Regions from separate parts of the Kocuria sp. NBRC 114282 genome, predicted to be linked through region 3. Evidence: riboswitches for the same ligand, from Rfam matches in the RefSeq annotation. Region 3 holds a riboswitch; each other region holds the start of a gene.
What was found. Region 3 has a riboswitch for thiamine pyrophosphate ahead of QSJ40_RS11385 (MFS transporter). Riboswitches for the same ligand answer to the same signal wherever they lie in the genome.
Positions count from the first base shown of each region.

Region 1: another riboswitch for thiamine pyrophosphate. It lies ahead of QSJ40_RS01635 (ECF transporter S component); the one in region 3 lies ahead of QSJ40_RS11385 (MFS transporter).
Region 2: another riboswitch for thiamine pyrophosphate. It lies ahead of QSJ40_RS11880 (thiaminase II/PqqC family protein); the one in region 3 lies ahead of QSJ40_RS11385 (MFS transporter).
Region 4: another riboswitch for thiamine pyrophosphate. It lies ahead of thiM (hydroxyethylthiazole kinase); the one in region 3 lies ahead of QSJ40_RS11385 (MFS transporter).

Region 1 covers NZ_BSQO01000001.1:356,411-363,817, reverse strand. The annotation lists gene dnaK (molecular chaperone DnaK) at 1-890, opposite strand, end outside; gene QSJ40_RS01650 (low molecular weight protein-tyrosine-phosphatase) at 1,155-1,646, shown strand; gene QSJ40_RS01645 (nucleoside/nucleotide kinase family protein) at 1,650-2,240, shown strand; gene QSJ40_RS01640 (ATP-binding cassette domain-containing protein) at 2,251-4,692, opposite strand; gene QSJ40_RS01635 (ECF transporter S component) at 4,689-5,357, opposite strand; TPP riboswitch at 5,471-5,575, opposite strand; gene QSJ40_RS01630 (DUF4235 domain-containing protein) at 5,721-6,002, opposite strand; gene mnhG (monovalent cation/H(+) antiporter subunit G) at 6,110-6,499, opposite strand; gene QSJ40_RS12755 (MrpF/PhaF family protein) at 6,499-6,885, opposite strand; gene QSJ40_RS01615 (Na+/H+ antiporter subunit E) at 6,882-7,407, opposite strand, start outside.
Region 2 covers NZ_BSQO01000009.1:58,748-66,154, reverse strand. The annotation lists gene QSJ40_RS11890 (LLM class flavin-dependent oxidoreductase) at 1-473, shown strand, start outside; gene QSJ40_RS11885 (FMN reductase) at 470-1,132, shown strand; TPP riboswitch at 1,271-1,363, shown strand; gene QSJ40_RS11880 (thiaminase II/PqqC family protein) at 1,355-2,059, shown strand; gene QSJ40_RS11875 (MMPL family transporter) at 2,035-2,826, opposite strand; gene QSJ40_RS11870 (hypothetical protein) at 2,827-3,009, opposite strand; gene rplI (50S ribosomal protein L9) at 3,483-3,932, opposite strand; gene rpsR (30S ribosomal protein S18) at 3,951-4,187, opposite strand; gene QSJ40_RS11855 (single-stranded DNA-binding protein) at 4,301-4,909, opposite strand; gene rpsF (30S ribosomal protein S6) at 5,035-5,382, opposite strand; gene QSJ40_RS11845 (hypothetical protein) at 5,575-6,771, opposite strand; gene QSJ40_RS11840 (glycosyltransferase 87 family protein) at 6,768-7,407, opposite strand, start outside.
Region 3 covers NZ_BSQO01000008.1:45,832-53,238, forward strand. The annotation lists gene QSJ40_RS11380 (APC family permease) at 1-1,612, opposite strand, end outside; gene QSJ40_RS11385 (MFS transporter) at 1,701-3,017, opposite strand; TPP riboswitch at 3,012-3,119, opposite strand; gene QSJ40_RS11390 (heparan-alpha-glucosaminide N-acetyltransferase domain-containing protein) at 3,221-4,378, shown strand; gene QSJ40_RS11395 (acyl-CoA thioesterase) at 4,400-5,416, opposite strand; tRNA gene QSJ40_RS11400 (tRNA-Ser) at 5,489-5,576, opposite strand; gene QSJ40_RS11405 (NAD(P)H-quinone oxidoreductase) at 5,717-6,712, shown strand; gene QSJ40_RS11410 (carbon starvation CstA family protein) at 6,993-7,407, shown strand, end outside.
Region 4 covers NZ_BSQO01000003.1:4,518-11,924, forward strand. The annotation lists gene QSJ40_RS06265 (vitamin K epoxide reductase family protein) at 1-479, opposite strand, end outside; gene QSJ40_RS06270 (Rne/Rng family ribonuclease) at 895-4,575, shown strand; TPP riboswitch at 4,704-4,802, shown strand; gene thiM (hydroxyethylthiazole kinase) at 4,793-5,704, shown strand; gene thiE (thiamine phosphate synthase) at 5,701-6,360, shown strand; gene thiD (bifunctional hydroxymethylpyrimidine kinase/phosphomethylpyrimidine kinase) at 6,357-7,208, shown strand.

The sequences.
Region 1 (7,407 bases), on a different contig from region 3:
AAGGGCTTCTCCACGCGGGCCAGCAGATCCGAGGTCAGGGACTCGAACTTGGCGCGGGTCAGGGTCTCATCCAGGTGCACCGGGCCCTCGCTGGTGACGGAGAGGTACTGCAGCGAGATGTTGGTCGAGGAGGCCGAGGACAGCTCCTTCTTGGCCTGCTCGGCGGTCTCCTTGAGGCGCTGCAGGGCGATCTTGTCCTTGGACAGATCCGCGCCGGTCTTGGACTTCACCTGCTCCAGCAGCCAGTCGACGATGCGCTGATCCCAGTCATCGCCGCCCAGGCGGTTGTCGCCGGCGGTGGCAGCGACCTGGATGGTGGAGAAGTCGTCGTCGTCCTTGCCGACCTCCAGCAGGGAGACGTCGAACGTGCCGCCGCCGAGGTCGAAGACGAGGATGTTCTCGTCCTCCCTGCCCTTCTCCAGGCCGTAGGCCAGGGCAGCCGCGGTGGGCTCGTTGATGATGCGCAGGACGTTCAGGCCCGCGATCTCGCCGGCCTCCTTGGTGGCCTGGCGCTCTGCGTCGTTGAAGTAGGCCGGAACGGTGATGACGGCGTCCGTGACGTCGTCGCCCAGGTAGGCCTCCGCGTCCGCCTTGAGCTTCATGAGCGTGCGGGCCGAGATCTCCTGCGGGGTGTACTTCTTGTCGTCGACCGTAATCGTCCAGTCCGTGCCCATGTGGCGCTTGACCGAAGCGATGGTGCGATCGACGTTCGTGACGGCCTGTCGCTTGGCGACGGCGCCCACGAGGGTCTCGCCGTCCTTGGAGAATGCGACGACCGACGGGGTGGTGCGGGCACCCTCCGCGTTCGCAATGACGACGGGCTCGCCGCCCTCCAGCACTGCGACGCAGGAGTTGGTGGTGCCCAGATCGATGCCGACTGCTCGAGCCATGCTAATTCCTCCTTCTGCCGAAGCCTTTCCGGGGCCTTCGGATCTATGCGTGTCCTGCTCACTGCGAGCGGTTGCCGGACCCTTCGCCCCGGACGGCCTCTCTCGTTGAGCTTTCTGGACTCAAGTATAGCCCTGCCAACCTTCGTGTCAAGCAGACTTGAGTCAGTTCGTATCAACTTTCCGATGCGCCCGTGCACTCCGCTGTCCCGCGCTCGTCAGGGCCCGCTCATACGCCGCACATGCATGCCGCCTACACTGGAACGCATGTATCGCATCGCAGTCGTGTGCACCGGCAACATCTGCCGCTCGCCGATGGCCGAGCTGGCCCTCGAGCGCGAGCTCGATCGCGCCGGGCTCTCCTCATCGGTCGCGGTGGACTCCGGGGGCATCTCGGACGAGGAGCACGGCAACCCCGTGGATCCCCGGGCGGCGCGGGTGCTCGAGCGCGAGGGGCTCGATCCCTCCGGGCACAGCGCCCGCCAGGTCACCCTGCAGTGGTTCGAGGACCACGACCTCCTGCTGGCCATGACTCCTGAGCACGCTCGGGCCCTGCGCGCCATGGCCCCGGAGGGCGCCCAGGACCGGGTGCGCCTGTACCGCTCCTTCGACCCGCAGGCCGCCGATCTGCCCGAGTCCGAGCAGGGCGTGGCGGACCCCTGGTACGGCGGGGCCGAGGGCTTCGAGAGCACGTGGGAGATGGTCGTCGACGCGCTGCCGGGGATCGTCGAGCACGCCCGCGAACAGGCAGGGGCCTGAGGCATGCAGGACGTCGAGCTGCACATGGACCCCGCGATCGCCGAGCGCAACCCCTCGGGCATCGCCCTCATGCATCAGCTCACCGAGCCGATCCACCGGCCCCACCTCATCGGGATCGACGGACGCTCCGGGGCGGGCAAGACCTCGCTGGCCGGGCAGCTCGCGCAGGTGCTGTCCGTGACCCGAGATGTCGTGGTCTTCCACCTCGAGGACCTCTACCCGGGCTGGGACGGCCTGGATCGGGGCATCGCCATGTACGAGGAGTCCATCCTCTCCCCGCTGCGCGACGGCCGGGACGCCTACTGGACGGCGTGGGACTGGCTGGCCGACTCGCCGGGCGGACCGCGGCTGACCCGTGCTGCGGAGATCGTGGTCCTGGAGGGTGTGGGAGCCTGCAGCGCACCGGCGCGAGAGGTCCTCGACGTCTCCGTGTGGGTCGAGCTGCCGGAGGCCCAGCGCCGGGAGCGCGCCCTGAACCGCGACAGCGGCTTCGAGCCCTACTGGGACATTTGGGCCCAGCAGGAGCTGGACTACCTGCAGCGCGATCCCGTGTGGGAGTCCGCCACCATCATCCAGCCCGGCCCCACCGGCTGAGCCCTCGGTCTCACTGCCAGATGAAGCGGTGGGTCCCCAGCAGCTCGGAGACCGCCGGCGCCGCCCCCGCCGCTGCGACCGCGACCCCCAGCAGCAGGGCATCGGCCCGTCCGAAGCGCAGAGGTCGAGCCCAGGTGCGGCTGCCGGCGTCCACCACCCCGCCGAAGCCGCGCACCTCCATGGTCACGGCCAGCCGCGAGGCCCGCCGCAGGGACTGCACGAGCAGCCCGAACGCACGCCCGCCCAGCTCCCGCACTGCCGCCAGGGGGGCTCGGGAGCCGCCGACGCCGCGTGCCCGACGAGCCGTCACGAGCACCTGCCACTGATCGATCATGACCGTGACCAGGCGCAGCCCCACGAGCGCTGCCAGCACGACCCGCACCGGCAGCCGCATGGTCCGGGCAAGCCGGTCGGCCAGATCGGTCGGGTCGGTGCTCAGCAGCAGCATGACGCCCGGCAGGGCCAGGGCCAGCCCACGCAGCGCGATCGCGGCCCCGGCGGCGATCGAGCCCGAGGTCAGCTGCAGGGGCCCGGCACTCACCCACAGGTGCCCGCCGGCATCCGAGAGAACCGCGGTGCCCCAGCCCGAGAGCAGGGCGGCCACCAGCAGGGGCCAGATCCGCAGCAGCAGAGCACCGGGCCGCTGGCCGATCGCAGCCAGGCCCACGAGCTCCACGGCCAGGATCAGTCCGGAGGTCACGGGATCCGCCGAGAGCAGCAGCGCCAGGCTCAGCACCGCGACCGCCCCGAGCTTGGCCAGGGCGTCGCGGCGAGCCAGGGCGCCGCGCTGCCGAGCGGGCGCGCTCGTGGGCCGCGCTTCCTCCGTCGGCCGGGTTCGGGGTCGCACCGCGATCTCCTCGGCTCCCAGGGCGCGGACCAGGTCGTCATCATGGGTCACGACCACGACGCAGCGGCCCTGCCGCACCTGCTCGGCCAGCAGCTCGACGACGGCCGCCCAGGTCACTGCGTCCTGCCCGAAGGTGGGCTCGTCCAGGATGAGGATCTGGGGTGCTGCAGCCATCACCGTGCCCACGGACAGGCGGCGCTTCTGGCCCCCGGAGAGGGTGAAGGGATTGGCCTCGGCGTGGGCCGAAAGATGCAGCCGCTCGAGCAGCTCGTCCACGCGGCGGGCGATCTCGTCCTCGGGGACCCCGGCCCGGCGCGGGCCCACGGCGAGCTCCTCGCGCACGCTGCCGGTGAGGAACTGATGCTCGGGCTCCTGGAAGACCGTGCCGATGCGCTCCACAAGCTCCGGGCCGGACCATACCGAAGGATCGTCCGGCAGCCCTCCGGCGAGGCTGCCGGCAGCGCGCACCGTACCGGCGCTAGGCACGAGCAGACCGGCCAGCGTCAGGGCCAGCGTCGACTTCCCGGCGCCGTTCGGCCCGGTCAGCGCGAGCGCGCTGCCGGCGCGCAGGCGCAGGTCCACCGGCTGCGCCGCCGGGGCGCCGGCCCAGGCCCCGTCGGGCACCGCGTCCCCGCGGCGCACGCGGCGACGGCGGCGGGAGAGCAGGCCCTGCGAGGGCTGCTCGCGCGAGACCTCAAGCTCGTCGGCGCGCAGGAGCAGCTCACCGGGGGCGGGGGCCGGGGCGGCCGCGGCGGCGCGCTGGCCCGGCAGCCAGATGCCGGCGCGGCGCAGCTGCTCGCGCTGGGCCCCCCGGGCGCCGAGGACGTCCTCGGGGCTCCCGTCGGCCAGCACTCCCCGCGGCCCCAGGACCACGACGCGCTCCACCAGATCCGCCCAGACCTCGGTGCGGTGCTCGACCACGATCAGCGTGGCCCCGGTGTCCTCGACCACCGTCTCGACCGCCCTGCGGACGGTGGCCACCCCCTCTGGATCCAGGTTGGCCGTGGGCTCGTCGAGCAGCAGCAGGCGCGGGCGCATGGCGGTGATGCCGGCCAGGCCGAGGCGCTGCTGCTGCCCGCCGGACAGCGCCGAGGTGTCCCGGCTGCGGGAGATCTCCAGCCCCACGGCACGTAGGGCGGCATCGGCCTGGTCCCAGATCTCCTCGGCGGGCACGGCCAGGTTCTCCGGGCCGAACGCGACGTCGTCGCCGGCCCTGGCCAGCAGGATCGAGGACTCCGGATCCTGCTGGAGCAGGCCGGTGACGACGCCGCGCTGGGCTGCGGGCTGTCCGTCCACGAGCAGTTCGCCGCGCGGGCCGCTGCCTCCTGAGGGCGCTGCGCGACCGCCGTCGGGCCCCGGCCCGGGGGCATCGGAGGGGGCATCGTCCTCGGTGTCCGGGAGCACGCCCGCCAGGGCGTGCAGCAGCGTGGACTTGCCCGAGCCGCTGGCGCCCAGCAGCAGCACGCGCTGCCCCGCGGGGATCTCGAGGTCCACCTGCTCGAGGGCTGGGGTCTTCCGACCCTCGGGCTGCCAGCCGAAGCCGCGCGCGAGCACGGCGGCTCCGCCGCGCACGGCCCTGTCGGCTCCGTGCGTGCGAGCGGTCATCGACCGGAGGCCAGGCCCGAGAGCACTCCCGTGGAGCGCAGAGCGCGCGTCAGTGCCCACATGGCAAGACCGGCGATGACCGCCCCGGACACCGTGCCCAGCACGACGTAGACCGCCTGGTGGGCCATCGGCCACTCGTAGTAGTAGATCAGGCACTCGGTCAGCGTCCCGAGCGCTCCGGCGGCAGCGCCCGAGGCCACGGCCACGACCGGGCCGAAGCGGCGGTACCCAGCGGCCAGGAAGACGGCCTCCGCCGCCGCGCCCTGGATGAGACCGGAGAGCACGACCGTCATGCCGAAGTGGGTGCCCAGCAGCCCCTCGAAGCACGCCGCCAGCAGCTCGCAGGCCAGCGCTGCGCCGGGGCGGCGGATGATGAGGGCGGCCAGCGGCCCGGCCATCAGCCATCCGCCGACCAGCAGGCCGCCCGCCGGCGGATAGCCGACCGTGACGGCCTGGGAGAGGGGGTAGACCAGAGCGGACCAGGCCCAGAAGATCACGCCGCAGGCGGCGGCCAGCACTGCGAGGACCACGAGGTCGAGCACGCGCCACCGCAGGCGGGAGCGCGCGCTGCGCTGCGGGGAGCCGACGGTTCCGGAGTCGCGGTCCGAGCGCGTATCGAGGCCGGATCCGGTGCTCATCTGACCGGTGCTGCGATGCTGCGTCATGGTGGTCCTCCTGGGGGCCCGGGGACGCCGCGGCGCCCCTGTCATCAGGAGGGGAGAAGCGCTTCTCGCGCGATGCTGCGTGGGCGGGCGCCCGCAGGAACGCGCGAGAAGCACCTCCGAGATGCTCGACTTCCTTCGCCGGTGCTAGCCGGAGCAGGTTCGAGGGTCTGCGGCGGACCGCACTCTCAGCGCCCTCGGGCGCTCCCCTGTCGTATTCCTGGGATCCTACGCCAAACGCGCAGCAGATGCAGGTCGCCCTCAGCCGGACCCGGAACGGACGAAGGCGCCGGGAGCACACGGCTCCCGGCGCCTTCGCCATCGATCAGCAGGCCGCGCGCAGCGGCCGGCCCGGATTGGTCGAGATCAGGCGCGGCCCTTGGCCTTCTCATGGGCCTTGAGCTCGGCCTTCTCGCGCTGCTCGGCGACCTGGCGGTTGACCAGGGTCCGCACGACCGTGGTCAGCACGCCGCTGACCACCGCGAACAGGACGATGTCGAGCCAGCGGTCCTCACGGGGGTCATCGCCCTTGGACGGGACCTGGCGGCCGGTGACCTTCTTCCACGTGGCGTCGAGGCCCTTGGTGGCGGCCTGCACGCCCAGCACGGACGCGCCGGTGCCGATGAGTCCCATGATCTTGGGGTTCATGTCATCTCCTACCCCGAGTGAGCCACTCGGGAGATCGCGGAACCGGCGCCTCAGCCGGCGCCGGAGGTTCGGTGCTCACCCTAGCGCGCTCGGCGAGCCGTCGCGGATCACGACGGGCGATCCGCGCCGCCCTGCGACTCGGCGGTGTCGGCCTCGTCCAGGGCTGCGGCCAGGTCATCGGCGATCAGCGTCTCATCGAGCACGTGCTTGGTCCGATAGCTCGAGCGCCCCACCATGTGCGCCGAGACCGGCGCCGTGAGCAGCATCAGGGCCCAGCCCAGCAGGGCCAGCGGCAGCAGCGTCCACTCGCGGGAGTGGATCACCACGGCCAGCAGCATGCACAGCAGACCGAGCACCTGCGGCTTGGTGGCCGCGTGCATCCGCGACAGGACGTCCGGCAGCCGGATCAGGCCGAGGCCGGCCGTCAGGGACATGAGGCAGCCCACGAGCAGCAGCACGCCCACGACGATGTCGAGCACGAGGTCCATGGGATCCATCAGCGGTGTCCCTCCTTCTCGGACGGGGCGGGCTTCTGCATCGGGGCGGGCCGGTGATCCTGCTCGGCCCGCTCGCCCTCGACCGGCTCCTTGGTGGCGCCCTCATCGGTCTGGCCCGTCTTCCGGGGCCGCGTGGGCTGGACGAACCGCGCCACGGACACCGAGCCGATGAAGCCCAGCAGCGAGACGGTCACGATGACCATCATGTAGTCGGAGTGATCGCTCCAGACCATCTCCAGGGCGATCGCGGCGACCACCACGGAGAGCAGGACGTCGCTGGAGAGCACGCGGTCCAGCAGCGAGGGTCCCTTCACCAGTCGGTACAGCACGCCGGCGGCCCCACCGGCGAGCATCACGAGGCACACGGCCATGACGAAGGTGCTCATCGGCTCTGCTCCTCATCCCGTCGTTCGGCCTTCGATCTGTGGGCGTAGCCCGCCCAGCTGCGCAGCACGGCCCGAGGGCTGAGTCCACGGCCCTTCTGGGCGTCCTCGCGCCGCAGCGCGGCGTAGTCCTCCGGAGAGCCCATCATGCGGATCCAGGCAGCCTCGGTGTTGCGCACGGACTCCCGGAAGTGCTCGATGTCCTCGTCGTCGTGCACGTCCAGGACGTGGAAGTAGAGGATCGCGTTCGGACGATCCACCTCCAGCAGCACCGAGCCCGGGATCAGTCCCGTGGTGCTTCCGGTCGCGGTCATGATCAGATCGGAGTGCGAGCGCATCTGCACGGCGGTCACCGACGAGGAGGCCCTGGGCCCATGGGCGATCACGGTCCACATGACCTCGAAGCTGGCGCGGATGACCTGCCACAGGAAGGTGACGAACAGGGTCACGGCGTGCAGCACGTTGAAGCGGCTGGACAGCTGCACGGGCGGCAGTGCCAGCGCCCGGGTGACCAGCAGGGACAGC
Region 2 (7,407 bases), on a different contig from region 3:
GCCACGGCGCCGCCGACCAGGCGATCGTGGGCCTGGGCGGCCAGATCTTCGCCGCTGCGACAGAGGCCGAGGCCAAGCGGGTCTTCCGCCCGTACTTCGACAACGCGCCGGTCTACGGCCACGGCCCGTCGCTCGAGGACTTCTCGCGGATGACCCCGCTGACGGTCGGCACCCCGGATCAGATCGTGGAGCGCTACCTGGGCTACGCGGATCAGGTGGGCGACTACCAGCGCCAGATGTTCCTGCTGGATCACGCCGGCCTGCCCGAGGAGATGGTCCTGGAGCAGATCGAGATCCTCGGCCGGGAGATCGTCCCGCGCCTGCGCGAGGGCTTCGAGGCACGTCGCCCGGCGCACGTGCCCTCAGACCCGCCCACCCACGAGACCCTGCGCGCCCAGGGCCCGGACTCCAAGCACCGCCAGGTCATCAACGCGCGGCCGCAGGACGAGCAGAAGGAGGATGAGCAGCGATGACCCGTCAGCTCGTCGTCGTCTCGGCGGGGCTGTCCTCGCCGTCGTCCACCCGCCTGCTGGCGGACCGGATCGCCCATGCCGTCGAGTCCCGGGTCGGCGCCCGGGGCGAGGCCCTGGAGGTCCACCACGTGGAGCTGCGGGACCTGGCCCTGCCGCTGGCGCAGGCCATGACCACGGGCGGGCTGCTTGATCCGCAGCTCGACGAGGACAAGCGCCTGGTCGCCCAGGCCGACGGGCTGGTGGCGGTCACGCCGATCTTCCGGGCCTCCTACTCGGGGCTGTTCAAGATGTTCTTCGACGTCCTCGACGACGAAGCGCTGATCGACCTCCCGGTGCTCATCGCCGCGACGGCCGGCAGCCCGCGCCACAGCCTGGTCCTGGACCACGCGCTGCGCCCGCTGTTCTCCTACTCGCGGGCGGTCGTGCTGCCCACGGGCGTGTTCGCCGCGACCGATGACTTCGGCTCCGGGGACACCGGAGGCCTGGAGTCGCGGATCGCTCGAGCCGCCTCCGAGATGGCGACGGCACTGGTGGCCGAGTCCGCCGGGGTGGAGGGCTTCCTGCCCACCGAGCCCGCGCGGGCGCCGCGTCGCAGCGGTGTAGACCTGGGCCCGGTCACGGACTTCGCGAGCCTCCTCAAGGGCCACGACGGCTCCTGACGGGCTCGCCGAGCTCTCGGAGGACCCATAGGCCGCCTGACCTCCTCATATGTCGAATATGACATATAAAAAGGTCTCGTCTCTCACAGCGGAACCGGATGCCGCCCTGTCGGCATCCGATCCTGCCGCCTATACTGGGCTGCGGACACGGGGTGCGCCGCCGGCGCTGAGATCAGACCCGTGGAACCTGCTCCAGCTCGCACTGGCGAAGGGATGTCCCTGATGAGCTCCACCTCGAACATCGCCCCCCAGCCCGCCGTCGAAGCGGCCGGTCCATGGACGCAGTCGCTGTGGGACGCCGGCGCGCAGACGGCAGCCGAGATCCAGGACTCGAGATTCGTGCGCGCCCTGCTGGACGGAACCCTTGACGACGCGCGGTTCACGTTCTACCTCGCCCAGGACGCCCTGTATCTGGCCGGCTACGCCCGGGCCCTGGCGGCTCTATCCGCACGCTGCGATCACGCCCCGGACCAGCTCGCGTGGGCACAGGCCTCGGTCGGCTGCCTCACGGAGGAGGCCCAGCTGCACCGCACCTGGATGGCCGCCCGTCCGGAGGCCGCCGACGAGCCCGCCAGCACCGTCACCGCGGCCTACACGGACTTCCTGCTGGCCGCCGCCCTGGGACAGGACCGAGCTGTCGGCGCTGCTGCAGTGCTCCCCTGCTTCTGGCTTTACGCCCAGGTCGGAGCCTGTCTGCCGACCGTGGAGCCGGATCACCCGTATGCCGCATGGCTGGAGACCTACCGCGATCCCGACTTCGTGGCTGCAACCGCTGCAGCCCTGGAGCGCGTCGAGCGGGAGCTCGCACAGAGCTCGGAATCAGGCCGTGCGGCAGCACAGCGGGCCTATCTGGCAGGCTGCCGCCACGAGCTGGCGTTCTTCGATCAGGCCCTGACTCAGGATCAGTCGGAGATCATCCCGCGCTGAGAGCGCGGACCGACTGACGGGACCCTCACCACGGTCCCTTCCGGTGCCGCGGCGCCGTGTCGGCCACATGGCGACCGCGGCGTCGTCGGGCCGATGGCGGCGTGATGTGATCCCCGAACTCCTCCGGCTCGCGCCGCGCCAAAGGGCCCCGTATGCGGATCCTCGGGGGCCTCCGCCAGCCCGATCCGATCGTGCACCCACCGCAGCGGGGCCGGTGCCCACCAGTTGGCCCGCCCGGCGATCCGCATGAACGCGGGCACCAGGACGCCGCGCACCAGGGTCGCATCGAGCAGGATCGCGAACGCCGTGCCCAGGCCGAACAGCTGCATGAAGCTCACCTGGCTCGTCCCGAAGGCCGCGAACGACACCGAGAGCACCAGCGCCGCGAGTGTGGTGATGCGCCCGGTGTGCGCGAGCCCCTCCACGACCGCCATGCGGTTGCTGCCCGTCTGCTCCCACAACTCCTTCATGCGCCCGATCAGGAACAGCTCGTAGTCCACCGACAGCCCGAAGGCGATGCAGAACAGCAGGACGGGCATGGACATGTCCAGCGGGCCCCGCGTGAAGCCCAGGACCCCGGAGAGCAAGCCGTGCTGGAACATGAGCGTCACCACGCCCAGCACCGCCGGCAGGAGCACCAGCGTGATGGGCACGGCGAGGTGCTCGGCCAGCCCCAGGTCCTTGATCACCTGCTGGCTGTTCGAGGCGATCATGGGCGCGGAGCCGCCCACCAGCACCTCGGTGCCGTCGCCGCGCTCCTGGCTCAGCTAGTCCACGAGCTCCGTGGAGATCTCAGTCTGCTCGGCCAAGGTGCCCTCGATGTGCGCGACGACCATGCCCGTGCGGCCGTCGTCAGAGCCCAGCGGGTCGCTCATGCCGGGATCGCTGAAGGCATGGACGGACTCGATGCCGTCGTGCTCGCGCAGATCCGCGGCGATCTCCTCCCCCACGTCAGCGGAGTCAGCTGCCTGGGAGCCTTCGGGGGCTCGGACAAGGACGACGAGGCTCGCCTCCCCGCCGACCTCTTCGTGCACGATCTGCTGTGCCCTGGCGGATTCCGAAGTCGGGTCGGCGTAGCCGCCCCCGGGAACGTAGCACGGGAGACGACGCCGGCGTCGGTGCTGGTCGGCGCAGAAGTCGCCCGTCCTGGGGACGGGTCATGCGCCCGCAGCAGATCCGCGCCGCGCCCGTGCCCCGAGGGCCGGGAACAGATGCGAGATCACCGCGCAAGGGACCACATCAGGGCCTGCCCTGTGTCGCTGCGCAGGGCCGTCGTCATCATCCGCCGAACGGTGACCTGTCAGGGGCAGAGCCGCCCCCCGCCGGCGCCCGACAGGCCCGGCAACGACGACGAGCCGCCGCCCCGGAAAGGGGCGACGGCTCGTCGGTCAGGCGTGCCGTGCAGGACGGCTCACCCGAAGGATCAGGCGGGGACGACCTCGAACTCGATGTTCGCGTTGACGTCCTCGTGCAGGCGCACGGTGGCCTGGTAGGTGCCGACGGTGCGGACCTGCTCGCGGATCTCGACCTTGCGCTTGTCGATCTCGCCCAGGCCGGCGGCCTTGACGGCGTCGGCGACCTGCTCGGCCTTGATCGAGCCGAACAGACGGCCCTCGGCGCCGGCCTTGGCCGGGACCGTGACGGTGGCCGAGGTCAGCGAGGCCGCCAGGGCCTGCGCGTCCTCGAGCGAGGCGAGCTCACGGGCCGCACGAGCGGCCTTGATGGACTCGATCTGGCGCTCGGCGCCCTTGGACCACTGGGTCGCGAAGCCGCGGGGGAAGAGGTAGTTGCGGGCGTACCCGTCCTTGACCTCGACCACGTCACCGGCGGAACCGAGGTTAGAGACCTCGTGCGTCAGGATGATCTTTGCCATGAGTGTGTTCCTTTCCGATCAGCGGCCGGAGCCGGCGTAGGGGAGCAGGGCGACCTCACGGGCGTTCTTGACGGCCTGGGCGATCTTGCGCTGCTCCTGGACGGAGACGCCGGTCACGCGACGCGCGCGGATCTTGCCGCGGTCGGAGATGAACTTGCGCAGCAGCGCAACGTCCTTGTAGTCGATCTCGGTGACGCCTGCGGCCTTGAGCGGGTTCGCCTTCGGCTTGGGCTTGCGAATCTCATGCTTCGCCATCGTGGTGCTCCTTCTGAAGCGTGGAGCCCGCAGTGCTCTGCGGGATGGAAATGTGTTCTGTCTCCCGGTTCTGCGCCGGGTGGGTGCGAGGGCTCAGGCGCTCGGGCCGCCGATCAGAACGGCGGCTCGTCGTCCTGTCCGGTGCCCCAGTCGTAGCTGCCGCCGGCGGACTGGCCCCAGGGATCGTTCTGCGGGGCCGCCTGCTGGCGCCCACCGCCCTGACCGCCCTGGTTGTAGCCGCCGGAGGACTGGCCGCCGCGGTTGCCGCCGAAGCCGCCCCCGCCGCCATTGTCCCAGCCGCCGGAGCCGCCGGACTGCTGTCCGCCGCCGCTGAAGCCGCCGCCGGACCCGCCTCCGCGGGACTGGCGGTTGACCTTCGCCGAGGCGAAGCGCAGCGACGGGCCGATCTCATCGACGTCGAGCTCCATCACGGTGCGGCGGTCGCCTTCCTTCGTGTCGAAGGACCGGGACTTGAGCCGCCCCTGGGCGATGACGCGCATGCCCTTCTGCAGCGTCTCGGCGACGTTCTCCGCCGCCTCGCGCCACACCGAGCAGCGCATGAACAGCGTCTCGCCGTCCTTCCACTCGTTGGACTGGCGGTCGAACTGGCGCGGGGTCGACGCGATCGTGAAGTTCGCGACGGCCGCACCCGACGGCGTGAAGCGCAGCTCGGGCTCAGCGGTCAGATTGCCGATGATGGTGATGATGGTGTCGCCGGCCATGGGACTCTCCTTCCGGAGAACTCGCGGTGATGGGGCTGGTGCTCCCCCATCCTCCTCCGCCGCTCAGGACGGAGTCGGTGGGATCGCACCCGATGCAGCTCGCGCCGTCACCGGCGCCGATCTGCTCAGGCCTCGGCGGTCTCGGCGACGGGCGCGCCGTTGACGTCGTGGTGCGGGTGGATCCGCTGCTCCTCGGGACGGATGATCTTGGTGCGCATGATCGCCTCGTTGAGGTTCAGCACACGGTCGAGCTCCTGCGAGGTAGCGGGCTCGGCGTGGAAGCGCACGACGGCGTAGATGCCCTCGGACTTCTTCTGGATCTCGTAGGCGAGACGGCGGCGACCCCAGATGTCGATGTTGTCGACGGTGCCGTTCTCACGGGTGACGACCTCGAGGAACTTCTTCAGGGTCGGCTCGACCGCGCGGTCGTCGACCTCCGGGTTGATGATGACCATCAGCTCGTATTCGCGCATGGAAAGAACCCACCTCCTTCGGGCTGGAACGGCTGCGGTCTCTCCGCAGCAGGAGGTTCAATGCGAGTCCGTGGCAGTCGGCCCCGACGGGGCCCTGTTCGCACAGACTGATCGACTGTACACCACCGGACATCCGCGGTCCATGGCCGCTGCGGCATGAGACCGGCGATCATCGCCCGCAGAAGGCGGCCCTCAGCGCAGCGCGACGTCGATCTCGGCGTCCCTGCCGTCGGAGGTGACGTCCACATGCACGGGGAAGCTGACGATCTCCTCGACCCTCTTGCCGTCCTCCAGGTAGGACAGCCGGGCCTCCGCCTGCGCCGTCTCGTCGGCGACCCAGTCGAGCTGCGAGCCGGAGTCCTCCTCGGCGACCAGCCACAGCGGCGGCTGCGAGACCAGCTCCCACTCGACCTCGGAGATCTCGGCCCCTGCCTTGGGAGCCTTCAGACCGGATTCGGGGACCTCGATCTTCGCGTTGTCCGCGGCATCGGCGCGGGGCACGCCTCCCTCCGCCCAGCGGCGCGAGGCCGGGCATGCGTCGGGGCTCACGGAGGTCGAGTCCATGCAGCTCTCGACGCTGCGGACGATCTCCTGGTCCACCTCGGCCCACAGCTGCGGGGAGGGCTCCAGCTCCACGACGACCTCCTGCGGCTGCGGATCGCCGAGCAGGACCTCGGCCGGATCGATCGGCTTGGCCAGGACGTAGTCGTTTCCCTCGGGCAGATCCACGGCGAATCTCCCCGGCAGGGCCTCCCACTGCCACTTGCCCCCGGCGCCGTCGGCCACGGTGCGATCCTCGGGGTCCAATCCGATCCGCTCGCCGTTGATCGAGAGGTCCCGGTTCCCGGGAGCGGCCACCGTCAGCGTGCTGGCATCCACGCCGTCCATCTCCCAGCTGTCGTTGAGGGGCCCGGTGCGCCGGACCTGGTGCACCGACCAGGTGTGCTCCTCGCCCTGCTCGGCGCCCTCCGGGACCTGCCCGTCCGGCCAGCGCACCGAGGCGGTGACCTGGGCCCGATCGCCGTCGCGCTGGACGTCCACGATCTCCCAGGAGCTGATCCGTCCCTCGGCCTGCCTGTATGCCGCATTCGGCATGCTCTCCGCGCCGGTTCCGCCCCGTGAGTCGCCGAACAGGGCGAGGGCCTGGCGCGAGCGTCCGTCGACCATGGCGTCGAGCCAGTCCTCGACCGGCTCCTCCGGGTCGCGATCCACCATGAACCAGTTCAGGGCGGTGCCGCCGGCGCTGATGAGCAGGACCACGACGATCAGCCAGGTCCACAGCGACCGGCGCAGGCGTCGGCGGCGCCGCTGCTCGGCGGGACCGAGCTCCTGGACGTCCTGATCGAGCTCGGGCTCTGCCTCTGCGGAGGCGCCGACCTCTTGGCTCATGCGTTCCTCGCGGCCACACCGATCTGGGTCGCACGGCGGCCTCGCTGCATGTCCACGGCGACGATGACGATGAACCAGATCAGGAACAGGTAGCGCGCCGCGGCCAGCAGGGCCTGCGGCGACCAGCCCCAGTCGCCGAACAGCGGCTGGGTCTCCCAGGCCCCGGCCGGGGCGTTCATGGTGGCCCAGTAGCCGATCTCCACGGCCTGCCACAGGAAGAACTCGAGCCAGCTGCGCCTGGCCAGGATCACCAGCGGGACGAGCCACACGGACTGCAGCAGCGACCAGTCCCGGCTGAAGAGCAGGAAGACGGCCAGCAGCATGAGCAGCACCTGGACGATGCTCGGCTCCTTGCCGGCCAGCACGCTCACCAGCAGCACCGCCACGACCCCGAGCAGGATCGCGATCATGGAGATCTGGTCCAGGTTCGCGGAGTCGATCGACAGTCCGGTGGCCGGTGCGCCCAGGGCGTTCCACACGCTCCAGCCGGAGTCGCTCGAGACCTGCGAGCGCATGGTCTCGCCCATCCGCTCGCGCCAGCGGTCGAACTCCTGGACCATGAACGGCCCGTTGACCATGGCGAAGACGATCAGCGAGACCACGAGCGCGCTGATGAAGTCGCCCAGGTAGCGGTAG
Region 3 (7,407 bases):
GATGCCATTCGCGCTCGTCGCGCAGCTTTTCGGCCAGGTCGGGGTCGCTGAGCAGGAGCTGCTGGGCCTGGGCCCCTGCTGCGCCCAGCTGGGTGCGCGGCCGGTGCGCGATCAGCCGCACCGTGCGGCCGCGGCAGCTGCGCAGCCAGTCCTGGGAGGTCTCGTCGAAATCGATGCTGCGGATCCGCAGCTCCGAGGCCCGCCAGACCCGCGAGGCGAACGACGCCGCCAGCAGGGCCGCGATGAACACGAGGGCCACGTGGAGGCCATCGGGGCGGCTGATCATGTTGTCGGCGGTCGTGTAGGCGATCACCACGGTGATCGCCGCGAATCCCACGGCGGCGCGTCGGTGCCCCCGCTTTCCGGCCGACAGGGTCGAGGCGAAGGAGGCCGAGAGCATCAGTACCAGCACCCCGGTCGCGTAGGCCCCGCCCTGCGCATCCACGTCGGCGCGGAAGACCGCCGTGACGACCAGGGCGGCAGCCAGGATCGTGAGCACCAGCGGCCGCGGAGCGCGGGTCCACTCGGGCGCCATGCCGTAGCGCGGCAGGTAGCGCGGGATGAGGTTGAGCAGACCGGCCATCGCCGAGGCGCCCGCGAACCACAGGATCAGCACCGTCGACAGGTCGTAGACCGACCCGAAGGTCTCGCCCAGCAGGCTGTGCGCCAGGTAGGCCAGGGCCCGCCCGTTGGCAGCGCCGCCGGGCTCGAAGTCCCCGGCCGGGATCAGGATCGTGCACACCAGCGACGAGGTCAGCAGGAACCCGGCCATGATCAGCGCAGCGGTCGTGAGCAGTCGTCGGGTGCCCTCCACGCGGCCCCGCAAGCCCCGCGAGGTGCGCACCAGAGGCATCACGGAGACCCCGGTCTCGAAGCCGGACAGGCCCAGCGCCAGCTTGGGGAACACCAGTGCAGCCACGGCGACCGCCGCCCAGGGCGAGGAGTGCTGGCTCAGCGCCGCATGCCACCACTGCGCGAATCCGATCTCCTGCGAGCGGGCGATCTGCCACCAGCCCACCGCCAGCACCACGGCGTTGAGGCTCAGATACACGGGGACCAGGACGACGGCCACGCTGATGGCCTCCGAGAACCCGGCCATGAACACCGCGCCCAGCAGCAGGAGCAGCCCGACGGTCACCCAGAACTGCCAGTGATGCGCCTCGGCTGGCACGTGCGGATTCTCGACGATGTGCACGGCGGCATCGGCCGAGGACAGGGTCATGGTGATGACGAAGTCCGTGATCGCGAAGCCGAGCAGGCACAGGACCAGCACCTTGCCGCTCCAGCGCGGCAGCAGCGTCTCGAGCATCCGGATGGAGCCGGCGCCGTGCGGGGAGGCCACCGCCACCCACCGGTAGACCGGCAGCGCGCCGAAGAGTGTGACGGCCACCAGCACCAGGGTGGCCAGCGGGGAGATCAGCCCGGCGGCCAGGATCGCGATGCCGGGCTGATAGCCCAGGGTGGAGAAGTAGTCCACGCCGGACAGGCACATGACCTTCCACCAGGGATGGGTCTTCTCGTCGCGATCGGGTCGGCGATGCGGGGCGCCGTAGGAGGCGGAGGGGGATCCTGCCAGCAGCCAGGCGGCGGCGCGGGAGGGCGGTGCGATCATGGCGTACATGATGCGCCTGTCCCGCTCAAGGCCCCGCCGCCGAGGGCCTCAGGCGGCTGGCAGTTGCCTGTGAGCCGCGATCTGCCGATCAGTCGGGCAGCGGACCCGACCGATCTGGCTCGGGGCCGAGCAGCCCGCCGAGGGCCACCAGGAGCCCGCCCACCGCGAGCACCGCGGCGATCGCCGCGTGCGGCCCGAGCAGCTGCTGCAGCGGCGGCAGGTAGTAGGGGTAGAGAGCGGGCAGCACGATCGAGATGCTGTAGGCCACCCCGTATCCGCTGGCCCGGATCTCGTCGGGGAAGCGCTCCGTCAGATAGGCGCCCACCGGCCCGTAGCCGGTCACCGTCGTGACCTGCAGCGCGGCTGCCAGCAGCAGCACCGTGCCGATGCCGGCTCCGAGGGCCCCGGACAGCAGCGCCAGGAGGATGACGGGGGAGACCGCTGCGCAGAGCAGCCCGAAGCCCACGAAGAACCGGCGCCGCCCGATCCGACTGGACAGCGCACCCGCCCCGGCCATGGCCAGCGCGGACACGGCCGTCGCGCCCAGCATGACGAGGGAGACGGTCTGCGGCTCGAGCTGCGGCATGCGCGAGAGCTGGGCGGTCAGGGTGGGCACTGCCATGTAGGTGAGCAGCCACAGCCCGGTCATCAGCACGAGGACCTGCCGCAGCGACCGGCGGCTGCTGCCCCTGACGAGCTGCGCCAGCGGGTGCGCCGAACGGGCCGGGCGCCGGCGCTGCGGAGCCTCCTCGACCATGAGGCGGTAGTAGATCAGCATGGCAGCGGCCAGGGCGGCGCCGAGCAGGAACGGCAGCCGCCAGCCCCAGGCGGCGTACTCGCTGTCGTCCAGCAGCAGCAGGAGGAGGAAGGTGACGGCGGCGATGCTGGCGTTGGCCAGCGGCGACATCGCCATGATCATCCCGCTGAGACGACCGCGTGAGCGCGGGCGCGCCCACTCCATGGCCAGCGGGATCGCCGAGGTGTACTCCCCGCCCAGGAAGATCCCGCCCAGGAGGCGCAGCGCCAGCACCGCCAGGAACGTGCCCGCGCCGAGCACCTCGTGCCCGGGGACCAGCGCGATCAGCAGGGTCGTGAGGCAGATGCCGGCGAGGGCGACCTGGGTGATGAGCACCCGGCCCGCGCGGTCGGCGATCGGGCCGAAGATCATGGCCCCGAGCGGGCGGCCCAGCAGGGTGGCCACGAAGATCAGGCCGGCATTGCGCACGATGTCGTGATCGCCGAACAGCTGCGCCGACACCGGAGCCAGGGCGATCACGGGCAGGAAGATGTCGAACTGGTCGACGTAGTTGCCCATGATCCCGCCGCGGATCGCGCGGCGGGTCGGTGCGGGAGGGCGCCCGTCGGAGGATGCGGTCGCGGGGGCGGACAGGGGTGCAGAAGGCATCGAGCTCTCACTTCCTTCGCCGGTATGAACCGGAGCAGGTTCGACGGTCGAAGCCGCGTCAGCTTCCTCTCAGCCCGTGCCCGGGCTCCCGTGTGGGGTCATTCAGCGGTGCAGGTCCCACGACCTGCGCGCCGCACCGTCGATCCTAGCGGTGCGACGGGCTCGCGTGGCCGAGGCCCGAGCATGTGAGGCACAGTGAGGGCGTGCCCCTCATCGCTTCCGAGCCCTCGAGCCCCCCGACGCGCCCGGACCCGGGGGCCCGCATGCTCGGCATCGATCTGGCGCGGGCCGTCGCCCTGCTCGGGATGATGGCCACCCACACGATGGACCTGGTGGATGCGGCCGGTGATCCGCAGCCCGTCGGGCTGATCGCGGGCAAGGCGGCAGCCCTGTTCGCGGTGCTGGCCGGGTTCTCCGTCGAGCTGTCCACGCGGCGCTATGGGTGCTGGCGCGAGGCGGCTGCCTCACTGGCGGTGCGCGGCGTGCTGATCGCGATCCTCGGACTCGTGCTGGGATCGCTGTCGAGCTCGATCGCGGTGGTCCTGGTGAACTACGGGGTGCTGTTCCTGCTCGCCCCGCTGGTCCTGCGTCTTCCGGCCCGATGGCTGGCGGCCACGACCGTGCTCTGGCTGGTCGCCTCCCCGGTGGCCTCCCACCTGATCCGCGACGGGCTCGGCCTCCAGCGCGCCGTCGAAGCGCCCGAGCTCTCCCACCTGGCTCAGCCGGGGGAGCTGGCCCTCGGAGTCCTGCTCACCGGCTACTACCCGGTGCTGCAGTGGATGGGCTACCTCCTCGTGGGGCTGCTCCTGGCCCGGCTCGACTGGCGCAGCGCCGCCACGGCCGCCTGGGCCGGGGCCGTCGGCGCCCTGCTGGCCGCTGCGGCCTGGGTGAGCTCGCAGCTGCTGCTGTCCGCAGGCGGGCACGAGGCCCTCGAGCGCGCCGGCTCCGGTCTGTCGCCGCTGGCCTGGGGCTCGCCGTATGCCGCGCAGACCATCGGCAGCCACGGGAGCACGCCCACGACCACATGGTGGTGGCTGGTCACGGTCGGTCCGCACTCGTCGACGACCTTCGACCTGGTCTTCACCTCGGGCATCGCGGCGGCGGTCATCGCCGTGTGCGTCCTGATCTGCCTGGCGATAGGGGAGCGCACCCGCCTGCTGATGCCCGTGCTCGCGGCCGGCTCCATGCCGCTGAGCATGTACACGCTGCACGTGATCCTGTCCGAGCTCACCGACCTGTACGTGCTGCATGTGCTCCTGCTGCTGGGGCTCGCCGCGCTGTGGCGGGCCGGCGGGGAAGGCCCCGGCCCGCTCGAGAGCTTGGTCTCCGGGACCGTGCGGCTGGTCGTGCCGCGGCGCTGAGCCTCCCGGCGCCGCGTGGCCTCAGGCGGACGTCGTCGACTCGCCGGACTCCTCCAGCAGGTGATTCGGCAGCCGATTGCCCTGGGCGCGGCTGCGGATCTCGAGCAGCGTGCGTGCGTGCTGCCACAGCCGCTTATCCGCCTCGGTCACCGGCTCCCAGGCGGGGACGGGCACGGAGGTGCCCTCCTCGTCGCGGGCCACCATGACTGTCAGGCAATTGGTGGTGACCTCCAGCTCGCGGGACTTCGGATCCCCGGAGCGGACCTCCACGGCGATGTGCATGCCCTTCGTCCCGGTGTAGATCAGGCGGGCGTCGACCTCGACCAGATCCCCGATGTGCAGGGGGCGCATGAAGCGGATGCCGCCGGAGAACACGGCCACGGTGTCCCGGCCGCAGTAGCGGGTCGCACAGAGATATGCGGCCTCGTCGATCCATTCCATGACGATGCCGCCGTGGACCTTGCCGCCCCAGTTCACATCGGTGGGGGCGGCCAGGAAGCGCAGGACCTCGCGCTCGCCGGTGCCCTCCGCGCTGAAGTCCTGGCGGGCGATCTCGGCGGTGATCTCCTCGCGGATCGGGATGCGTGAGAGCGCGTAGTCACGGGCCAGCTCCTGCTCCAGGCCCCGCGGCTCGAAGCTCGGCACGGGCGTGGACTTCCCGCTGCCGTCGACGGCCACGAAGATCGTCAGGCACCGGGCCCGCTGCTCGAGCTCGCCCGTCTTGGGATCGCCCGAGCGCACCACGGTGTTGATGTGCATGGAGGACCGGCCCGTGGTCAGCACCGTGCCGGTCACCTCGACCATCTCGCCGACCTGCACGGGGTACTCGAAGTGGATGTTGCCCACGTAGGCGGTCACGCAGTAGGAGCCCGACCAGGCGGCGGCCGCGGCGAAGGCGGCCTTGTCCACCCACTCCAGGACCCGGCCGGCGTCGACGGTCCCGGAATGCCCCTCATCGGTGGGCGCTGCCAGGAACCGCAGCGTCACCTCGTGGCGTCGGGAGCGGCTGTCGGCGGGGGCGGGCGGCGTCTGGTCCATGGCGATGAAACTACCGCAGGTGATGCGGCGAGAGCCCCGACCGCGGGGGTCGGGGCTCTCAGCTGCTCTGCGCGGAAGGTAAGGGATTCGAACCCTTGGTGCAGGGTCGCTGCACAACGGTTTTCAAGACCGTCTCCTTCGGCCGCTCGGACAACCTTCCCGTGACGGGTCGGCATGCACCGCCCGCACATCGGCTCATTCTTCCACTGGCATGCGCTGGGAGCCGAATCGACGCGGCGGGCGTCTGCCCGCCTCCGTAGCCTGGGCACGACACACCCCGACGATCGCAGGAGGCCCACCATGCGCGCAGTCGCCGAAGCCGACCACGGAGGACCCGAGGTCCTGACCGTGACCGATCAACCCGTCCCCGAGCTCACCGCCGACGGGATCCGAATCCGCGTCGAGCATGCCGGGATCAACCGCGCCGACGTCCTCCAGAGAACCGGTCATTACAAGGTTCCCGACGGCGGCTCCGCGATCTACGGACTCGAGATCTCCGGCCGCGTGCTCGAAGTCGGCGCCGAGGCCCCGCAGCACGCCCTGTCCGGAGACGTCCTGGTGCCCGGGGCCCGAGTCTGCGCCCTGATGGACTCGGGAGGCTACGCCGAAGAGGTCGTCGCCCCGGCGGCGAACGTCCTGCCAGTGCCGGATGCCCTGTCCATGACGGATGCCGCCGCGCTGCCCGAGGTGCTGGCCACCGTCTGGTCGAATCTCGTGATCGAGGCCGGTGCTCGGTCCGGGCAGACGCTGCTGCTGCACGGCGGCACGGGCGGCATCGGCACGGCGGCCATCCAGATCGCCCGTTCGATCGGCATGCGCGTGATCACCACCGTGAGCTCCGAGGCCAAGGCCGAGTTCGTCCGCGAGCTCGGCGCGGAGGCCATCCGCTACGACCAGGAGGACTTCGTGGGCCGGGTGAAGGAGCTGACCGATGGCCGCGGACCGGAGATCATCTTCGACGTCGTCGGCGCCAAGTACCTCGAGCCGAACCTCAAGGCGCTGGCGGTGGACGGGACGCTGATCATCATCGGGCTGCAGGGCGGTCGGAAGGCCGAGATCGATCTGGGCTCTTTCATGGTGAAGCGCCAGCATCTCGTGGCCACCACGCTGCGTGCTCGGCCGGCGGATCAGAAGGCTCGGATCATGGCGCAGGTCCACGAGCACGTCTGGCCGCTCGTGGCCTCCGGCCAGATCCGCGCTGTTCTCGACAGGGAGTTACCGCTCGATCAGGCCGCGCAGGCGCATGAGCACTTCGACTCGGGGACGCACATCGGCAAGATCCTGCTGACCCCGTGATCGAGGACCGGCGAGGCCATCGAGAGGCCGATTCCCCACCGCACCTTCATCGAGCGGCCGGATCCTCACCACTTCCGTCGGCTAGCGGTGAGGAATTGGCCTCCGGATGAGCTGGCAGTGGGAAATCGGCCACTCGATGCGCTTGCGGGGCGGCGGCCCGCCCGCGGCGCCCGCCCCGTGAAGCGGATCACCCTCCGGCTTAGACTCCCGGTGACAGGTGCGCGGCCCCGGCCCTCCGGTCGAGGCCGCGCCTTCCCCTCTCCCTCACCAGGAGCCTTCCATGAGCACCACCGTCACACCGCCCGGAGCCGGCGGATCCGGCACCACTGATCCGCGCACCGACCTTCCTCCGGCCGCCGTCGAACCCGAGGTCCTCGAGGCCGAGCAGGCCAAGTGGACCCCGGCCAAGATCGCCCTGTGGGTCGCCATCGCCCTGGTGGGCGGACTGGCCTGGGTCATGCTGGCGATCGTGCGCGGCGAGACCGTCAACGCGATCTGGTTCGTGCTGGCAGCGGTCTGCAGCTACTTCATCGCCTACCGGTTCTACTCCAAGTTCATCGAGCGCAAGCTCGCCCAGCCCGACGACTTCCGCGCCACCCCGGCGGAGTACAAGGCCAACGGCCGCGACTACCTGGCCACGGACCGCCGCGTGCTCTACGGCCACCACTTCGCCGCGATCGCCGGCGCCGGCCCGC
Region 4 (7,407 bases), on a different contig from region 3:
ACGAGCATGCAGTACAGGCACAGGGCGTTGATCTGGAAGGTGGCCTCGAACCACAGCCAGATCAGGAAGACCTGGCCCAGGAGCTGACCGACGATCAGACCCCACCAGAACCAGTTCCGGAACCGCGCCCCGGCCAGCACGGCCACGGCGATCACGATCACGACCGCGTAGGCCACCAGGCCGATCAGAGGGTTCGGGAATCCGAAGACCGCCGCCTGGTCGGTGCGGATCACCGTGCCGCACGAGAGCACCGCATTGATGTCGCAGGCCGTGGTGTGCAGCGGGTTCTCCAGGATCTGCAGCTTCTCCCCGACCAGCGAGATCGAGGCGTACAGCCCGGCGGCTGCAGTGATCAGGGCCAGGATCGCCCAGCCGAGGTCGCCTTCAGGGCGAGGGGCGGTGGGCTCGGAGCCCTGCTCGGCGGCGCTCGCGCGGCTCAGCTCGTCGGTGGGGGGTGCCTGGGTGTCTCGAGTCTTCACCCTCCCGATCCTACGGGGGTCGTGCCCGAGACCGGGGTCGTGGTGATCACCCCGGGATCGGACGTGATGTGCCTCATTCGCGGGGAGCCCTGTGTCAGAATGAGAGCGGTCCTCCTTCGGCCGCACCCGTGGGAGGGTCCGTCGACGGCTCCGACCCGGTCGGCGCGGCCGCAGCTCTCGGAAGGATCGAGCGCGTCCGCCGCCCGGACAAGATCGGCCGTGAGCAGGGTCCTACAGGGCCCGCCCCGGCGACTCGGATCCGTGACGGCCTGCGCGCCCGGCGATCAGCGCCCCCGCGCAGCGCACACACACGACTTCTTGCAGCAGCCGCGCGACCCCTCGGGGCCACGCACGGCGCTCACGACCGGGGGACCGCCGGGTGCGGACGGCTGGTACCCGCAGGAGCACAGCACACATGGCATCAGAGCAGGCACAGCCCGAGTCGGACTCTTCACCGGAGGACTCGAACGTCCCGGCGGAGAGCCCCTCCACCGATTCCGCTGACCCGTCGGCCCAGACCGAGATCGACCTGGGCGCATCGGCTCAGGACACCCCCACGGAACCCCGGGCGACCACCGCTGAGACGGCGTCGGCGGAGACGGCATCCGCTGAGCCGGCCTCGACGGATCCCGCCCCGTCGGCGGACGCCGGGACCAAGCAGGCCGAGGCCGGCGGCAAGAAGAGCCTGACAGACCAGACCGAGCAGACGGAGTCGGCGCAGGACGAGGAGTCCCAGCAGGAGGGCGAGCGCGTCGAGACCGAGGGCCAGGCCGCCGAGCAGGCAGATCCGGCGCAGACCGCCTTCGAGGCGCTCGAGTCCGCAGAGCACACGCAGGAGCAGGCCAGCACCACGATCCTGCGCACCGCGCCGCTGGGCGGCAGCGAGCAGACCCAGGAGGCGCAGAGCCAGCAGCAGCCGGCCCAGCAGGAGCCGGCCCAGCAGGAGCCGCCGCAGCAGGGCAAGGACGAGGAGACCAAGGACGAGCAGCCGGCGGCGGATCCGTTCGCCGCGTTCGGCGCGGCGTCGGCCACGTCGCTGCTCTTCCACGCCCCGGCCCCGGAGGACGTCGCCGCGGCACGGGAGCGCGCCGAGCGCGAGCGCGAGGAGGCTCGTCTGCGCGAGGTGCAGGAGGAGGAGCAGGCCGAGGAGGCCGAGTATGAGGACCCGGAGCCCGGTGCGGGGGTCACGAGCCGACGTCGGCGCAGGCGCCGTCGCGGCTCGGAGGATCTGGAGCTGATCGGCGGGGACGACGGCGACCCGGAGCAGACCATCACGCGCATCCGCACCGCGCGCGTGGTCGACGGCTCCGCGCCCACCACCGTGCAGTCGGTCAAGGGCTCCACGCGCCTGGAGGCCAAGAAGCAGCGTCGTCGCGAGTCGCGTCAGACCGGGCGCCGCCGCCAGGTGATCACCGAGGCGGAGTTCCTGGCTCGTCGGGAATCGGTCGAGCGGACCATGGTGGTGCGGCAGAAGAACGACCGCATCCAGATCGGCGTGCTCGAGGACGGGATCCTCGCGGAGCACTTCGTCTCGCACACCCAGCAGGACTCGCTGATCGGCAGCGTCTACCTGGGCAAGGTCCAGAACGTGCTGCCGTCCATGGAGGCCGCCTTCGTGGACATCGGCCGCGGCCGCAACGCAGTCCTCTACGCCGGCGAGGTCGACTGGGACAAGGCGAGCCTCAACGGTGCGGCCAAGCGCATCGAGAATGCGCTGAAGCCCGGAGACCCGGTGCTCGTGCAGGCCACCAAGGACCCGGTGGGGCACAAGGGCGCGCGCCTGACCAGCCAGATCTCCCTGCCGGGGCGCTACCTCGTGTTCGTGCCCGGCGGCTCGATGACCGGCATCTCCCGCAAGCTGCCCGACGTCGAGCGCCAGCGGCTGAAGAAGATCCTCAAGGATCACCTCCCGGAGGGTGCGGGCGTCATCGTGCGCACCGCCGCCGAGGGGGCTTCGGAGGAGGAGCTGACCAACGACATCAACCGCCTGCGCACCCAGTGGGAGCAGATCCAGGAGAAGGCGGCCCAGGGCAAGACGCTTGCGCCGGAGCTGCTGTACGCCGAGCCGGATCTGACCATCAAGACCGTGCGCGACGTCTTCAACGAGGACTTCACCGCCATGCACGTCCAGGGCCAGGAGGCCTGGGACGGCATCGAGGCCTACGTGACCTACGTGGCACCTGACCTGCTGGACCGCGTCCACCGCTGGGAGAGGGACGAGGATCTCTTCGCCCACTACCGGGTGGACGATCAGATCTTCAAGGCACTGGAGCGCAAGGTCATGCTGCCCTCGGGCGGCTCCCTGGTGATCGACCGCACCGAGGCCATGACCGTCGTCGACGTCAACACGGGCAAGTTCACCGGCTCCGGCGGCAATCTCGAGGAGACCGTCACCAAGAACAACCTCGAGGCGGCCGAGGAGATCGTGCGGCAGCTGCGCCTGCGCGATATCGGCGGCATCGTGGTCATCGACTTCATCGACATGGTGCTCGAGGCCAACCGCGACCTCGTGCTGCGGCGCCTGGTCGAGTGCCTGGGTCGCGACCGCACCAAGCACCAGGTCGCCGAGGTCACCTCGCTGGGGCTCGTGCAGATGACCCGCAAGCGCATGGGCACCGGCCTGCTCGAGGTCTTCTCGGAGGACTGCGAGGCCTGCGACGGCCGCGGCGTGGTCGTCCACGATCACCCGCTCAAGGGCCGCAGCTCGGGCTCCTCGGACAACCGGCAGGGTCGCAACGACCGCAAGCGCAGCCGTCGTCTCCCGGGCGCTCAGGACGAGCAGCGTCCGCGCGCCGAGGATCCGGAGCAGGCAAAGCGCGCACAGGCCACCCGAAGCGCCCTGGCCGCGATCGCCTCGGCCAGCGGCCACGACACCGACTCCTCCGCCTCGGCAGGAGAGCGGACGGAGGCAGCCTCTGCGAGCGAGCCCGCCGGGGACCAGGAGTCCCAGGGCCAGCGCCCGCAGGAGTCCCAGGACTCCCGCGAGAGCGGCAAGCGTCGTCGCAAGCGCCGCGGCAAGCGCTCGCGCGGCCGCGGTCAGGACGGCCAGGCCCCGCAGGACCAGAACGATCAGGACCGCAGCGACCAGGCCCAGAGCGACCGGCAGGACTCCCCGCAGGCCGATCCGGGGCAGGGCCAGGACACCGGCGCCCAGGCAGAGCAGGGCCGCGGTGAGTCAGACGGCCGCTCCGGGCAGCGCCGGCAGCGCGGTGAGCGCTCCTCCGGCCGTGGCGGCCGCGGCCGGTCCGAGGCGCAGTCCGGGGCCCGCTCCGAGGATGAGACCCGCTCGCTGATCGAGGCGCGCATCCGAGCGGCCTCCGGCGAAGCCCCCGAGCGGAGCACCTCGGGCGAGGACGCTGCAGAGCAGGCCCCCGCGGCCCAGGCCATGGTCGGCGACCCCGCGTCCCCGGAGGTGCGGGAGCTGAGCCGTTCGAGCTCGCGCCGAGACTCGGCCGAGGGCTCCGAGGGCCGTCGTGAGCGGCGCTCGCGCACGGCGCGCAGCGAGTCGAAGGACGCCGCTCAGGGCGCATCGCAGGGCGAGCGGGCGGCGGCTGCTCAGCAGCAGCGCCGCAGCCGCACCGCGGCCGCTCCGCAGGCTGCCCCGGAGTCGGTGCAGGCGCCTGCCGCACCGGCGGCTCCCGCCGTCCAGGGCACGGCCACGGTGCGCGGTGCGGACGCGGAGCAGGCCGCCCCGGTGCGCCAGCGGGCGCGTCGCTCGCGTCGTGCGGCGGCTCCGGCGGGCACGCCCGAGGTCCCGCAGCCGGCTCCTGCGGCTCCGGCCGCCTCGGCGACCGTGACCGCAGGCAGCGCCTCGGTGGTCTCGACCTCCGAGGGAGCCTCGCAGGTGACGATCAACGGCGAGGTCATCGAGCTGCCGCAGGGCCAGAGCGCCGCCGAGGCGCTGGGCGCCGGGGGCTCGTCCGGCTCGCAGCTCGAGTCGCTGGCCAGCTCGCTGGGCGAGCGCGAGCCCGGTGCCGCCGGTCCGCGCCGTCGCCCGCGCCGCTCGCGCCGCGCCAGCGCCCCGGAGGCCGCCCCCCAGGCGGGTCCGGCGCAGGATGGCGGGGACGCCTCGCAGGGTGAGCACGAGCACTCCTGAGCGCAGTCGGCGCCGGTGATCGGCCGGCGCCGACAGGACGACCCGGTCGCATGACGGCCGTCTCCCCGAGAAGGGGAGGCGGCCGTCATCGTCTTCGCCCGGGCAGCCGGATCATGGGTAGACTGAGCAGGCACGACACGGGGTGCCGCCCGAGCAGGCGGCTGAGAGCACACCCGTCGAACCTGAACTAGTTCGCACTAGCGGAGGGATTGTCGCCATGACGCACAGTCGCACCCTGAATCCATCGCACGACGCCTCCGGGCCGGTCTCGGCCCGGATGGCCCAGCTGCTCGAGCAGCTGCGCAGCACGCGCCCCCTGGTGCAGTGCCTGACCAACACAGTGGTCTCCAACTTCACCGCCAACGCCCTGCTGGCCCTCGGCGCCGCTCCGGCCATGACGGACATCCAGGGGGAGGCCGGGCCGTTCGCCGAGATCGCCGATGGCATGCTGATCAATCTGGGCACTCCCGATCCCGAGCAGCGCGGCGCCATGCGCGAGGCCGCTGCCGCCCGGCAGGCCGGAGGCCGACCCTGGGTGCTGGACCCGGTGGCGATCGGCTCGCTGCCGATCCGCACCGCCCTTGCCGCCGAGCTGCTGGAGTCCCGTCCCGCGGTGATCCGCGGCAACCCCTCGGAGGTCCTGGCTCTGACCGGAGGGGCCGGGGGCCGCGGCGTCGACACGACGGATGCCCCGGAGACAGCGGTGCAGGCCGCCCGGCAGCTCGTGTCGGCCGGTTGCGCCGATGCCGTGGCCATCTCCGGGCCCGTCGATCTGATCGTCTCCGCGTCGGGGACGCTGCGCGTGCCGCACGGTCACGAGCTGCTGACCCAGGTGGTGGGCGGAGGGTGCGCCCTGGGCTCCGTGATCGCGGCCTTCGCTGCCGTCGCGCAGGACCCCGCCGACGCCGCCGCGGCCGGGAGCCTGGTCTGGGGACTGGCGGCCGAGGACGCCGCCGATCGCTGCCAGGGCCCGGGGTCCTTCGCCGTGCATCTGCTCGACGCCCTGGCCGGGCTGCGCCCCGAGGACGTCGCCGAACGGTGCCGCGTCGAGGCGGAGGCGGCCGGCGCACCGAGCGCCGCGGACGGTGCCGCCGCCGGGGCGGGTCAGGCAGAGGAGGCCGGGCGATGAGCCCCCGATTCGACCCCGCCGCACTGTCGCTCTACCACGTCACCGACCCCCAGCTCAGCCGGCCTCGCAGCGTCCCCGAGGTCGCGCGGCTGGCTGTCGAGGGCGGGGCGAGCATGATCCAGGTCCGGGCCAAGGATGCCTCCGGACGCGAGCTGCTCGAGCTGCTCGAGGCCGTCGTGTCGGCCGTCGACGGCGCGGCCCCGGTGGTCGTGGACGATCGCGTGGAGTGCCACCTGGCCGCACGCGCCCGGGGGATCGCCTGCGACGGCGTCCACATCGGCCAGTCGGATCTGCCTCCGGAGGACGCCCGCCGGCTGTGCGGCCCGGAGGCGATCATCGGCCTCTCCGCCGCCTCGGAGGCCGAGATCGCCGCCGCAGCGGGGCTGCCCCCGGCAACGGTGGACTATCTGGGCATCGGCGCGGTGCGGGCCACCGCCACCAAGCCCGACGCCCCGCAGCCGCTGGGCATCGACGGCTTCGCCCGGGCCCGAGCCCTGAGTGCCCTCCCGGCCGTGGCCATCGGCGGGATCCGGCCGGAGGACGTCGCGGGGCTGATGGCCGCAGGTGCCGACGGCGTGGCCGTGGTCTCCGGGATCTGCGCGGCTGCCGATCCGCGCCTGGCGGCGCAGACCTACCGACGGGAGATCCAGCGATGAGCACCATCAGCCCGCGCGCCGTCCCGCGCGTCCTGTCGATCGCCGGAACCGATCCCACCGGCGGAGCCGGAGTGCACGCGGACCTGAAGACCATCAGCGTCCTGGGCGGCTACGGCATGGGCGCGATCACCGCTGTCGTCTCCCAGAACACCTGCGGAGTGCGCTCGATCCACACCCCGCCGCCGGAGGTGCTGAGGGATCAGCTGCTGGCCGTCTCCGACGACGTCGTCGTGGATGCCGTGAAGATCGGCATGCTGGGCAGCGCCGGTGCCGTCGAGGTCGTGGGGCAGTGGCTGCAGGAGCAGAAGCCGCCGCTGTGCGTCATCGATCCCGTCATGGTCGCCACAGCCGGTGGGACCCTGCTGGAGTCCGAGGCGCTCGGCGCCGTCCTGGAGCTGCTGGGCTCCGCCGACCTGGTGACGCCGAATCTCACGGAGCTCGCCTCCCTGCTGGACCGGGCGCCGGCGCAGGAATGGTCCGAGGCCCTTGAGCAGGGACGGCGGCTGGCCGATCGGCTGGGCGTGCTCGTGCTCGTCAAGGGCGGGCACCTGCCGGGGGAGCGCACCCCTGATGCGCTGGTCGCGCCAGGGCAGGAGGAGCCGGTGGCGCAGTGGGACGCAGCGCGGATCGACACGAGCTGCACCCACGGCACGGGCTGCTCCCTCTCGAGCGCGATCGCCGTGCTGGCGGCGCGCTCGGGGCGTCTCCCGGAGTCCGTGGAGGCGGCGCGGGGCTGGCTGCGCGGAGCGCTCGAGCATGCCGAGGAGCTCGAGGTGGGGCGGGGCAGCGGTCCCGTGCACCACGGGCACCACCTGGCACCGGCCCTGCGCGGGATGCTCGGGGCGTGATCCGGATGACGACTCGCGCGGGGGCGATGTCCTTGTCCGCAGCGGTGACGATGGAGTAATCTGCTTGCTCAGTGCCATGCCGCATGACCCCTCGCGACACCGTCCATGTCGTGAGTGCGGGACTTCGGAAGGCACACCCGGGTGCAGCTCCTGACCGCTGAGAAGCCGCGTCGGCCGTACTGTCTCCATCCCACTGGCA